3 regions of the Lactiplantibacillus sp. DA1 genome follow, and region 2 is predicted to be linked to each of the others. Evidence: predicted binding sites of a transcription regulator. Region 2 holds the regulator's gene; each other region holds the start of a gene.
The links. Region 2 encodes HrcA, which represses chaperone genes, less so after heat shock. Its sites were predicted from a motif close to TTAGCACTCNNNNNNNNNGAGTGCTAA; they were not measured.
Positions count from the first base shown of each region.

Region 1: the regulator HrcA is predicted to act here: its motif matches at 2,321-2,347, upstream of groES (co-chaperone GroES).
Region 3: the regulator HrcA is predicted to act here: its motif matches at 2,005-2,031, upstream of RXV91_RS09645 (ATP-dependent Clp protease ATP-binding subunit).

Region 1 is NZ_JAWHTQ010000001.1:438,424-442,595, forward strand. It holds gene RXV91_RS02055 (APC family permease) at 1-80, opposite strand, end outside; gene groL (chaperonin GroEL) at 331-1,956, opposite strand; gene groES (co-chaperone GroES) at 2,012-2,296, opposite strand; gene RXV91_RS02070 (type II CAAX endopeptidase family protein) at 2,489-3,133, shown strand; gene RXV91_RS02075 (redox-sensing transcriptional repressor Rex) at 3,269-3,946, opposite strand; gene RXV91_RS02080 (ABC-F family ATP-binding cassette domain-containing protein) at 4,114-4,172, shown strand, end outside.
Region 2 is NZ_JAWHTQ010000002.1:304,949-309,120, forward strand. It holds gene dnaK (molecular chaperone DnaK) at 1-1,507, opposite strand, end outside; gene grpE (nucleotide exchange factor GrpE) at 1,550-2,149, opposite strand; gene hrcA (heat-inducible transcriptional repressor HrcA) at 2,170-3,213, opposite strand; gene budA (acetolactate decarboxylase) at 3,646-4,172, opposite strand, start outside.
Region 3 is NZ_JAWHTQ010000005.1:230,039-234,210, forward strand. It holds gene RXV91_RS09645 (ATP-dependent Clp protease ATP-binding subunit) at 1-1,913, opposite strand, end outside; gene RXV91_RS09650 (hypothetical protein) at 2,295-2,543, opposite strand; gene RXV91_RS09655 (lactate oxidase) at 3,137-4,172, opposite strand, start outside.

The DNA of each region.
Region 1 (4,172 bases), on a different contig from region 2:
AACTTGGTGAGTGCCTGCCCACCCTCGTCCATGGTTTTTAACGGTTTTCCAATAACTAACCGTTTTAAATAACGCCACATGATAATAACTCCTTTATATCCAAAATAATTATCCCAAGTAAACTGAATCAAAATAGATTCTACTACTTTAAATTAATAAATACTACCAGTTGAACTACTGGGTACTTCATTGCACCCACATTTTGCGTTAACGACTAATCCTACCGCTCTGATATGGATAAATCAATACCTTTATTCTAGTCGATTCACACCCTAACAGCACTAAAAAAGCACTTACTCAGCTGAGTAAGTGCTTAATGTTACGATTTGTTTACATCATACCGCCCATACCTGGGTTTGGTGCAGCTGGAGCAGCTGGGGCGTTTTCATCTGGTTTTTCAGCAACAACGGCTTCAGTCGTTAAGAGTAAGGCTGAAACAGAAGCAGCATTTTGTAAAGCAGAACGCGTTACCTTAGTTGGGTCCACGATACCAGCTTCAATCATGTCAACCCATTCATCAGTTGCGGCGTTGAAACCAACACCTGGCTTTTGTTCCTTCATCTTTTCAACGATAACAGAGCCTTCCAAACCAGCATTTTCAGCGATTTGGCGAACTGGTTCTTCCAAAGCACGCTTAACAATGTTGATCCCAGTTTGAACGTCACCAGTTTCCTTCAATGCGGCAACATCTTTGATAACGTTAATCAAAGCAGTACCACCACCGGCAACAAAGCCTTCTTCAACGGCGGCCCGAGTTGCGTTCAAAGCATCTTCAATCCGGTATTTACGTTCCTTCAATTCAGTTTCAGTAGCGGCACCGACACGAACAACGGCAACCCCACCAGCTAATTTAGCTAAACGTTCTTGTAACTTTTCTTTGTCAAAGTCAGAAGTTGTTTCGCTGATTTGGTTACGGATAAATTCAACCCGTTCTGAGATAGCATCTTTGGCACCAGCGCCTTCAACAATGGTGGTGTTATCCTTAGTAACCGTAACTTTGTTGGCTTGACCTAATTGATCGATGGTCGTGTCCTTCAATTCAAGGCCAAGGTCGTCAGTGATAACCGTCCCGCCAGTTAAGATGGCGATATCTTGTAATTGTTCCTTACGCCGATCACCAAAACCGGGTGCCTTAACGGCGACAACGTTAAACGTCCCACGCATCTTGTTCAAGACCAAGGTTGGTAAAGCTTCACCAGAAATGTCATCAGCAATGATCAACAATGGCTTGCCTTGTTCAACGATAGATTGTAATAGTGGTAAGATATCTTGAATGTTTGAAATCTTCTTATCAGTAATTAAGATATATGGATTGTCGAGATCCGCTTCCATCTTATCATTATCAGTAACCATGTATTGTGATAAGTAGCCGCGGTCGAATTGCATCCCTTCAACAACGTCTAAACTCGTATCAACACCACGTGATTCTTCAATCGTGATCACACCATCATGACCAACTTTTTCCATGGCTTCGGCAATCAGCTTACCAGTTTCTTCACTTGCTGAAGATACAGAAGCGATTTGTGCAATATCTTCTTGCGTCTTAACTTCGTGTGCCATAGCATGTAATGAGTCAACCGCCGTCTTAGTAGCTTCTTCAATCCCACGACGAATACCAACAGGGTTAGCACCGGCCGTAACGTTCTTCATACCTTCATTAACAATCGATTGCGTTAAGACCGTTGCAGTAGTCGTCCCGTCACCAGCGATATCATTAGTCTTTGAAGCAACTTCAGAAACTAACTTAGCACCCATGTTTTCAAAATGATCGTCTAATTCGATCGCCTTAGCAATCGTTACACCATCATTAGTAATGGTTGGTGAACCATATGATTGTTCCAAAACAACGTTGCGACCCTTAGGACCTAACGTTGACTTAACTGTGTCAGCTAATTGATCGACACCTTTTAGCATCGCTGAACGTGCATCTTCAGAGAACTTTAATTCTTTAGCCATTATCTCTATTCACCTCATGAATTTAATTTATTTTAAGTTGCGCAATTTAAATGGATTAGTCTTCGATTGCAACGATATCTTTTTCGTGCAATACCAAGTACTTAGCACCTTGATACTTGACTTCGGTACCGGCATACTTATCGAATAATACTTGATCGCCGACCTTCACGCTGGGGTCAACTTTTGTCCCGTTATCTAAAACACGACCGTCATTGACGGCAACAACCTTCCCGCTTTGAGGCTTTTCCTTGGCGTTATTGGCAATGACAATCCCACCAATTGTTTGTTCTTCTTCTTCTTGTTGTTGCAAGATAACGCGATCTCCTAATGGTTTTAACACGTGAATCCCTCCATTTATTCTTTTTTAGCACTCCTTAGTTCCAAGTGCTAATTACATTGTCAACTATATCATTTTAATTCAAGATTGCAAGTAATTTGTCAATTATTAGTCAAAGAATGTCAAATCGACTATAATGAAATTTACAGTTATCGCTATGCAACTTAAATTAAACTTTTAAAAGGACGTGAGTTGATGGTCAATCGCCGCCAATCAATCTTTATTCTCATTATTTACTTTATTATTTATGCCCTACCAAGCGTTCTAGTTACCGCTTTTCATCAACTTGGTTCTCAAGTATTCGTTATTCAAACCGTTGATTACTTGGTCGGTGCCGTCCTGCTCATTTGGTTAACTAGCCGAATGAAAACTAAAAATGTGATTGAAAAGCATCCTAGTAATTGGATCAAAACCATTCTTTGGGGATTGATCGGACTCGGGCTCGTCATCGTCGGCCAATTGATTATTCTAAAAATCACTGCCTTGTTAGGCCAGTCAACTGCTTCAACCAATACCACCACACTCCTGACAGTTGGCCAGCAATACCCAGCCTTTTTCCTAGCCATCATTATCGGCGCTCCAATCATGGAAGAAATCGTCTTTCGCAAAGTTATCTTCGGTAATCTGAGCGCGGTCACTGGTAAGATTGGAGCTGCCTTAATTGCGAGTGTGTTATTTAGCTTCGCACATGCGGACGGTCACTTCATTCTGTATGCGTTTGTCGGCCTCTTATTCTGTTGGCTATACCAGCATACCGGTCGCATTCAAACTTCTATGACTGCCCACATCCTAATGAATGCATCGGTCGTATTACCAACATTGCTTGGATTGTTGCATTAATCAAGCCTAGTATGTCTCAATAACTGTAGCCGTCACTAAACACTTGTTTCACATAAAAAATTGACACAAAAAGGTGCCCTAGGACTGATTCCCAGGGCACCTTTCACTATCAATTTCTAGAACTAAGGCAATACCTTAGTCTTGAGCCTCATTCTGATCGTCATGACCAGATTCACCCAATTGCTGACCGTAATGCTCAATAAAGTAGATCAACGTTTGCAATTCATTAGTCAAGTCAACGTTTTGAACCCGGACTGTTTCTGGAACCGAAATTCGTAACGGCGTGAAGTTCATAATTCCCTTCACGTTAGCATCAACCAAATCATCCGTAATTTCCTGAACAACCGTCGTTGGAACTGTTAAAATTGCAATTTCAATCTGTTGTTCGATCAATTGCTTCTTCAACTCAGTCATTGGGTACACTGGCACCCCACTTTGAACCGTATTGGCAATCGCCTCGTTCACATCAAAGGCCGCTGAAATTCGAACATTACTATTTTTGTGAAAATTGAAGTTTAATAAAGCGTGACCTAAATTCCCGACCCCAATCAAGGCAACGTTCGTTAAGGTATCTTGGTTCAAAATTTTTTTAAAAAATGCAAGCAACGTTTCAACATCGTATCCATACCCTCGTTTACCGAGCGCCCCAAAATACGAAAAGTCTCGCCGAATCGTTGCTGAATCTACTTTAACCGCCTCGGACAACTCGGTTGATGATACCCGCTTCTTATCTGCATCTAGTAAGATATTCAAGTAGCGGTAATAAATTGGTAACCGTTTTGCCGTTGCCCGTGGAATTTTTGTTTCTGCCATTCGGACGCGTCCTCCTATATAAAAGTTTGTGAATTTGCTGACACTATTCTAGCATAACCTACAACTTTGTGAAATAATAATTACTTATTATTCCAAATAATTGGGCAAACCGTTGCAATATGCTACAATTATGTCACGAATCAAATGTGAAAGGAGCTTAATAAAGCGTGATTTTACTACAAGTACAGCAGGTAATGCGGCGTTTTGGTGCCGATGTCTTGTTCGA
Region 2 (4,172 bases):
TACGTTGCTTATCGGCTTCTTCATTTTCTTTGGCTTCCTTGACCATTTGATCAATTTCGTCGTCTGAAAGACCCGATGAACTCTTAATGGTAATCTTTTGTTCTTTATTAGTTCCCATATCCTTAGCAGAAACGTTAACGATCCCGTTCTTATCGATATCGAATTTAACTTCGATTTGAGGAACGCCACGAGGTGCTGCTGGAATGTCGGTTAATTGGAAACGACCTAACGTCTTGTTGTCCGCAGCCATTGGCCGTTCACCTTGCAAGACATGAATGTCAACAGCTGGTTGATTATCAGCAGCCGTACTGAAGACTTGTGACTTGCTAGTTGGAATGGTGGTATTACGGTCAATCAATTTCGTGAAGACCCCACCCATAGTTTCAATTCCAAGTGAAAGTGGCGTAACATCAAGCAACACAACGTCCTTAACATCACCAGTAATCACACCACCTTGAACAGCCGCCCCTAAGGCAACCGCTTCATCAGGGTTGATTGAATGGTTAGATTCTTTGCCAGTCCACTTTTCAACGGCTTCTTGAACAGCTGGAATCCGGGTAGACCCACCGTTTAAGATAACAACGTCTAAGTCGCTAGCAGAAAGGTTGGCATCTTTCAAAGCATTTTCAACTGGGATCCGGGTCTTTTCAACCAAGTCCGCCGTCAATTCATTGAACTTAGCCCGCGTTAACGTGGTTTCCAAATGCAAAGGACCACTAGCACCAGCAGAAATAAACGGTAAACTGATTTGCGCTTCAGAAACCCCAGAGAGATCCTTCTTCGCTTTTTCAGCAGCATCCTTTAACCGTTGTAAGGCCATCTTGTCTTGTGATAAGTCAACGCCATTGTCAGCCTTGAAACTAGCCACTAACCAGTCGATGATCTTTTGGTCAAAGTCGTCACCACCAAGGTGAGTATCACCGTTTGTTGATAACACTTCGAAGACGCCATCGCCTAATTCCAAGATGGAGACATCAAACGTCCCACCACCAAGGTCATAAACTAAGATTTTTTCGTCTTTGTCGGTCTTATCCAAACCATAGGCTAAAGCTGCCGCCGTTGGTTCGTTAATAATCCGTTCGATGTTTAAACCGGCAATCTTACCAGCATCCTTAGTTGCTTGCCGTTGGGCATCATTAAAGTAAGCAGGAACAGTTACAACGGCCTTTTCAACCTTGTCACCAAGATAGTCTTCAGCAAATCCTTTGATGTATTGTAAAATCATTGCTGAAATTTGTTGTGGCGTGTAGTCTTTGCCTTCAATGTTAACCTTGTAACCCGCTTCACCCATGTGGCGCTTAATTGAAGCAACGGTATTAGGGTTAGTGATTGCTTGCCGCTTGGCAACTTCACCAACTTGAGTTTCGCCATCTTTGAATGCCACAACTGAAGGAACCGTCCGGCCACCTTCAGGAGTGGTGATAATCTTAGGTTCATTACCTTCAAGAACCGCTACCGCAGAGTTAGTAGTTCCGAGGTCAATCCCGATAATTTTATTACTTGCCATAAATTAACAAACCTCTTTTTAATTAGTATTTTTATTGATTAATTACTGTGCCACAACGACCATGGCTGGACGGAGTGTCCGGTCTTTCAATAGGTAACCCCGTTGTAAGACTTGCACCACCGTATCGGCCGGATGATCATCATCAACTGGCACGGTCTGAACAGCTTGGTGAATATTTGGATCAAACTTTTCACCCGCAGCGGCGACTTCAGTGACCCCATGCTTCTTCAAAGCGTCTTGCAAATGGCCATAGACCATTTCAACACCCTTCTTCAATTGCTGAGCCGCTTCATCATCCGCTTGCGTTGCTAAGGCCCGTTCTAAGTTATCTAATACGGGTAAAACATCCTTAGCCAACGCTTGACCATCATATTTCAGCAACGCCGCTTGCGCTTTCTTATTGCGGTTTTGCATATTGACGATCTCGGCTTGTGCTCGCAACAGCTGATCGTCCTTTTCATCTAACTGCGTCTTAAGGTCAGCAATTTGTTGCGCTTGTGGATCCACCTGCGTTGTTTCTTCGGGTTGGCCCGCTGCGCTGGTTGCCGCCTGAGTTGCTTCACTGGCAGTTGAAGTTGCCTTTGAATCAGCTGTCGACGCCTGTGAATTAGTCGGCGCCGTATGCGTTGATTTTTTTGCCAATGTTTTCATCTCCCTGTCCGTCACTCGTCAAAGTACCGGTAATAATCTAGTAATTTACGGGCGAGTTCACGTTGGAACGCACCCATCAGCCCAATCATCCGTGAATACGGCATGGCGGTCGGTCCAAGTAGGGCAATCACACCCTGCCCGTGTTGATCGACATCGTAAGTAGCGGTAATCAAACTGTAGTTCTTCAACAAATCGTTGGTAATCTCATTACCGATACGAACCTGAATCTGTTGACCAGGTGGACCAATCACATTAGCTAATCGATCGGTTTGATCAAGTAACGAGTACAATGACTGTAATTCTTTCGGGCTCTGTTGTTCAGTATAGTTAAACAAATTTAACTTACCACCAACATAGAAACGCTCAGAAGCTGCCTTGGACAACACACTGCCAAAAATATCCAAGAAGCCGTCTGGATCTTGCAAATACTGTGCAAGTTTTAACGGAATCTCATGCGTTAATTGACGGAGGACGTCTTGTAACGGCAGGCCAACCAATTGATCGTCAATGAAACGAACGACTGGCTCCAGCTCATCACCGGTAATGTCACTAGGAATGGTGAACGTTTGATTTTCAACGTCACCATTATTTGTAACCAGAATCGCCATAACTTGATGATTGCCCAACGGTACGAGCCGAAAGCCACTGAGACGACTGTCTTTGAGTTCTGGACGCAACGTGAAGGTCGTATAGCTTGTCAATTGGGACAAAATATCAGCCGACTGGGCAACAATTTCGTCAATCTTATGGAACTCGCCACCTAACGAATGTTGAATTACTTTTAAGTCTTTGCCGTCAACCTTTTCGGGCTTCAGAATATGATCGACATAGTACCGGTACCCTTTAATTGATGGAATTCGACCTGATGACAAATGCGTTTTGACGATCAATCCCAAATCCTCTAGCCGGGCCATTTCATTACGAATGGTCGCCGAACTGACCTTGATTGGCAGCTCTTGAACTAGCGATTTGGACCCAACTGGGTTACCGCCCTCGGTATAGTCACGGACAATGGCCTTTAAAATTAGGCTTTGTCGTTCAGTTAACGTGATCATCACCTCTTTTTAGCACTTAACTTAATGGAGTGCTAACACAATTACTAATATAACAACCACCCCGATGAAAGTCAAGGAAAGACAAAGTATTTCTGGAAAAGAATGCTTGAATTATCAGTATGGTAAGCACCACCATGACGGGTCTTTAACGACCCCAATCAACAATTAGCACTCCTTACTTACGAGTGCTAATATACACCCACATCAATGACATTGCAAGCACGATGCCTAGCAATAACACCTCGCCATCAGCGGCAATCCATATCGTAATCGCCAACATGGATTTAATACCCAGGATGTAATTGATTACCCACCAAAAAGTCCGAGACAAAACTAATTATGCCCAGTTTCTTTTTCCAGAAACTGAGCATAATTTTTCTATCAATATTGTCGAGATGGGGGCCATTAACAACCGCATACACCTCTTACTACTTATCGTTCCGCTTTATTAATAGCATGATCGATAACTTCATTATCAAACTGTTCCTGAAGATAAGCCTCATTGTCGATCGGTAAGTGCACGTGAAAATCAGCAAAATGTTGAACCTTCAACGTAGCTTGTTCCACTTCGAATCCAAGCAAATGACCACCCAACTGATGATCCTTGCTTAGAAAATGTAAGTGAAAGCCACCGACCGTAGCCCCTTGGAACAAGTGTGGCGCATAGTAGCCAATAATCGTTCCAGCGACATCTTCCCCAGTAAACTCGGGTTGCGTCGCTGTTGCTGCAACCAACGTCTTATAAGGCGGTTCTTGCCGTGGGGCGACTCGCGTCTTAATATGTGCAAAAGTGCCATCGACCCGAATGGCCGCAAACACATTCGTTAAGCGATAATCTTGAACAACCTGCTGTTCAAAATCAGCCTGCTTGATTGTTGCCAAGTTAGCGCTGATGTCAGGTTTTTCAAAGTGTACCGATGCAAACGGTAACGTTTCATCAGGCTTGATTTCACGAATCT
Region 3 (4,172 bases), on a different contig from region 2:
GATTTTTTGGCTAACGTTTTTTGGACATCTGCCAACATCAAATCGACAATTTGACTTAAGTCTTGCTTAGTCAGATGTGAAAATTCTACGATTCCATTAAAACGGTTCAGAAATTCTGGGCGGAAAAATGGTGCTAACTTATCCATTAATGACTGATCCCGTTGCTTGTCACCACTTAATGCTTCATTACCAAAGCCAGCATTAGAAGTAGCGATAATAATCGTATTTTTGAAATTAATAACGTTGCCTTGCCCATCCGTTAAACGACCGTCATCCATCACCTGTAGCAGCAATGTTAGTACTTGTGGATCTGCTTTTTCAATTTCATCCAATAACACAATGGAATACGGATTGCGCCGAACACGTTCAGTCAACGTGTTAGCATTATCTTCGTAGCCCACATATCCGGCTGAGGTCCCAATTAATTTCGATACAGCAGTACGATCAGCATACTCACTCATATCTAGACGAATAATCGCATTTTTATTGCCAAACATATCTAGTGCTAATTGTTTAGCCAACTCAGTTTTTCCTACACCAGTCGGACCCACAAATAGGAAACTTCCAATCGGTTGATCACCCTCTGAAAAGCCCGCGCGATTACGTCGAATTGCCTTTGCCACCATTTCGACCGCTTCATCCTGACCAATTACCTTACTTTTTAGACGCTTATCAAGACTTTTTAAGCGTTCAATATCATTAGCACCCATATCAGCAACTGGTATCCCAGTTAAGCGCTCAACTGACTGTGCTACGTCATCAATCGTGGCAATAACTTTCTCTTTTTGATCCGTTTTTTTAATCTTTTGTTTGGTATCTTCAATAGATTTCTTAATATCAGCAGCCTTGGTAAAGTTCTCCTCTTTAACAGCGTTTTCTTTGGCTGCTTCTAATTTTTTAACGCGTTGATCCAATGTCTCAACATCAGTTTGTGAATTCCGAGCTGCTAAGTGAGCCGCAGTCATGTCGATTAAATCAATAGCCTTATCCGGTAAAGTTCGCTGTGGAATGTATTGAATCGAATAGTCTACGGCTGCCTTTAAAACATCATCTGGCAATACAACATGATGATGTTTTTCATACAACTTTTTAACTCCTTGTAAGATACGTAACGTATCTGAAGCTGTTGGTTCATTAATAACAACGTCATTGAAGCGCCGTGCTAAAGCCGCATTCTTCAAGATCGTATTACGATATTCATCTTGAGTCGTCGCACCAATCACAGTCAATTCTCCCCGCGATAAGGCCGGTTTAATAATATCAGCCAGCCCTTTGCCACCATCCTCACCACCGGTAGCACCCGCACCAATGATCTGGTGAATCTCATCAAAGAATAAAATGATATTGCCAGCTGCTCTAACTTCTTTTATTAATTGTTTAATATTTCCTTCAAAAGAGCCACGGTATTGAGTACCTGCTTCCAAAGAAGACAAGTCAATTGAATAGATTTCTTTATCTTGAATCGTTTCTGGAACTTTGCCGGCCACAATTGCTTGTGCTAACCCTTCCACAACCGCAGTCTTTCCTACACCTGCATCACCAACTAGAATCGGGTTATTCTTCGTTCTACGACTTAAAATTTCAGCCGTTTCTTGAATTTCATTCTCACGCCCAATCACCGGATCTAACAAACCATCACGAGCTTGCTCCGTCAAATTGGTACCTAATTTTTCTAAAATACCACCCTTTTTGACAGCTTGTTGCCCATCTTTAGATACTTCAATGGTTTTATTGCTTTGCGGTAATTTACCAGTTGCTCTATATTGAGCAAATTCATCAGGCGTCAGCGATTGGCCATTAACTAGATACCGAGCATGCGCCGAATTCGAATTATCCATGCGCTGAAACAATTGATTAAAAACATCATCCATATCATTGTTGAAAAAAGGATCATTTCCGTAGAAATTTGCCATATTACAACACCCCCATAAAATTCACGAGTACAAATCATGTCTTAACAACTACAATAATCTTTCCAGATTACAAACAAATCGTATCACGATTTTTATACACCGTTAAGTGAAGTGCTCAGCGACCTAATTAACTACGCTTGAACTAAAACAAAAGAGAAACCAATCCCATAAAATGAGTTGATTTCTCCACAAGGTTCCCTATTTAATAGCCCTTGATACATAATTTGAACCACCAGTTGTTTCCTAAACCAATTTCGGTTTAAGTGGCTGTCATTTTAAGTGCTGTGATGTGTTGTTATCAGAAAAGATAGCTGTTACTTTAACTCAAATGACAGATTAAACAATTACCAATTTCTTATTCCGACAATAAGCCCTCGAATATCACACTACGTAACGCCGGTCTCCCGACTGCAAATTCACTTCAATGACTTGATCGAGTTGAATAAGGTGACGATTACCAGTAATTGCCAGAAATGCAATTGCTTTTGGTACCACCGCGGTAACATAACCAATCATTTCAGTTATCTGTCCATTCGTTTTATGAAAACGTAATAGCACTCGGCACTTTTTATCATGAGCTTGTTGTAATTTACAATAATTATTCTCAATACTCAAATTAAAGTCTCCCATTCAAGGAATTTAGATCTGTTCATTTAGTTAATCTATGTGTTGGATATTATTATTGTTGACGGCGTAGTCCACATCAAGGAGTCAGTCATTCGGTGAAGACCAAATAACTAGTATTCATATTCAGCTCAACCATATTAAGCACTGTTGGCCAATAATCAAAAATCGTTCTCTAAATATCCCTTGCCTACGAAAACTTTAAAGTTTAACAAAGAAGCAAGCCACAACAAGTTCATGAAACACTCAGCCTTCTAAGAGCAACTGGCATGCACATACATGCGCATGTGTACAGTATACTATATGCTAGTTACATCTAAGTAACCGTTTTACGACTAAAAAACAAGGCTCCAGCACTTTAAGATGCTTTTTTAACGTTTTAAGACAGTTCACTAGTCATTCTGATTCCAAACCTAACCCTTCATAAAATTCAATCTGTAAATAATCCGTTATTTTTTCACTGATGCTTAAGTAAAGCAGCCATAACATGACGACAAAAACACCGGTCACGGCAGAATTTACTCCACTGGTCCCGGTGCCAACGACTTATTATAATGAACAAGTCAATTTTACTTCATCCATTATATTTAACGTTGCTCTTATTTTCTGAGTAATTTGGCATGCTTGACATCTTCAATCGTCTTAGTTCCTGCTAACTGCATATCGACTAGTAGTTCTTCATTAAGGTGACTTACGACGGAAGCAACACCTTGCGCACCACCTAATGCTAAACCATAAATAACGGGCCGAGCTAGTGCAACTAAGTCTGCACCATTCGCCAATGCTTTAAAGACGTGGGAACCACGCCGAACACCGCTATCAAAAATGATTGGTACGCGTCCGCTTACGGCTTGCGCAATAGCATGTAGAACATCGAAGGAAGCAGGGCCACCGTTTAATTGACGGCCACCGTGGTTGGAAACATAGATTCCTTGGGCGCCAGCTCCGATTGCTAATAAAGCATCTTCTGGTGACTGAATCCCCTTCACGATAACTGGTAAATTTGTATATTCTGTAATACGCCGAACATCAGCCAGACTGATTTTTTGAGCCGCAGCAGCATAAATTTCCATGATTCCTTTCCCCTTACCATCCCCTTCGCTAAACTTAGTCAAGTTAGCCATTGGAATAGGAAACTGAAAATTATTAATAATATCTGCTTCACGATAACCGTCAACCGTTGCGTCAACGGTCAAAATGATAGCCTTAGCACCAGCTTTCACTGCTTCATCAAGCAAACTTTGATTAAAATCCCAATCCTTACTCATATATAACTGGAAGAATTGTGGTGCGCCTTTACCAGCCGCAGCGGTGTCCGCAATTGACGTTGAAGAATAGGTACTCTGAGCCATAAGTGCGCCCACTTGCGCCATACCTTCAGCGGTTGCTGCTTCACCACGAGCATGGGCTAGTCCTTGAGCAGCCGCTGGAGCCATCATAATAGGCGTTTTGAGATCTATACCAAATACTTGCGTTTGAGTACTTGGTTTTTCCATATCCGTCAACGCCCTAGGTACAATTTGAACATGGTTAAAAGCTGCTGTGTTCTGCTTTAAAGTCCATTCGTCTTCCGAGCCACCACTAATGTAGCCAAAGCCACCAGTCGGAATAATTTTTTTAGCAGCTGCTTCCAAT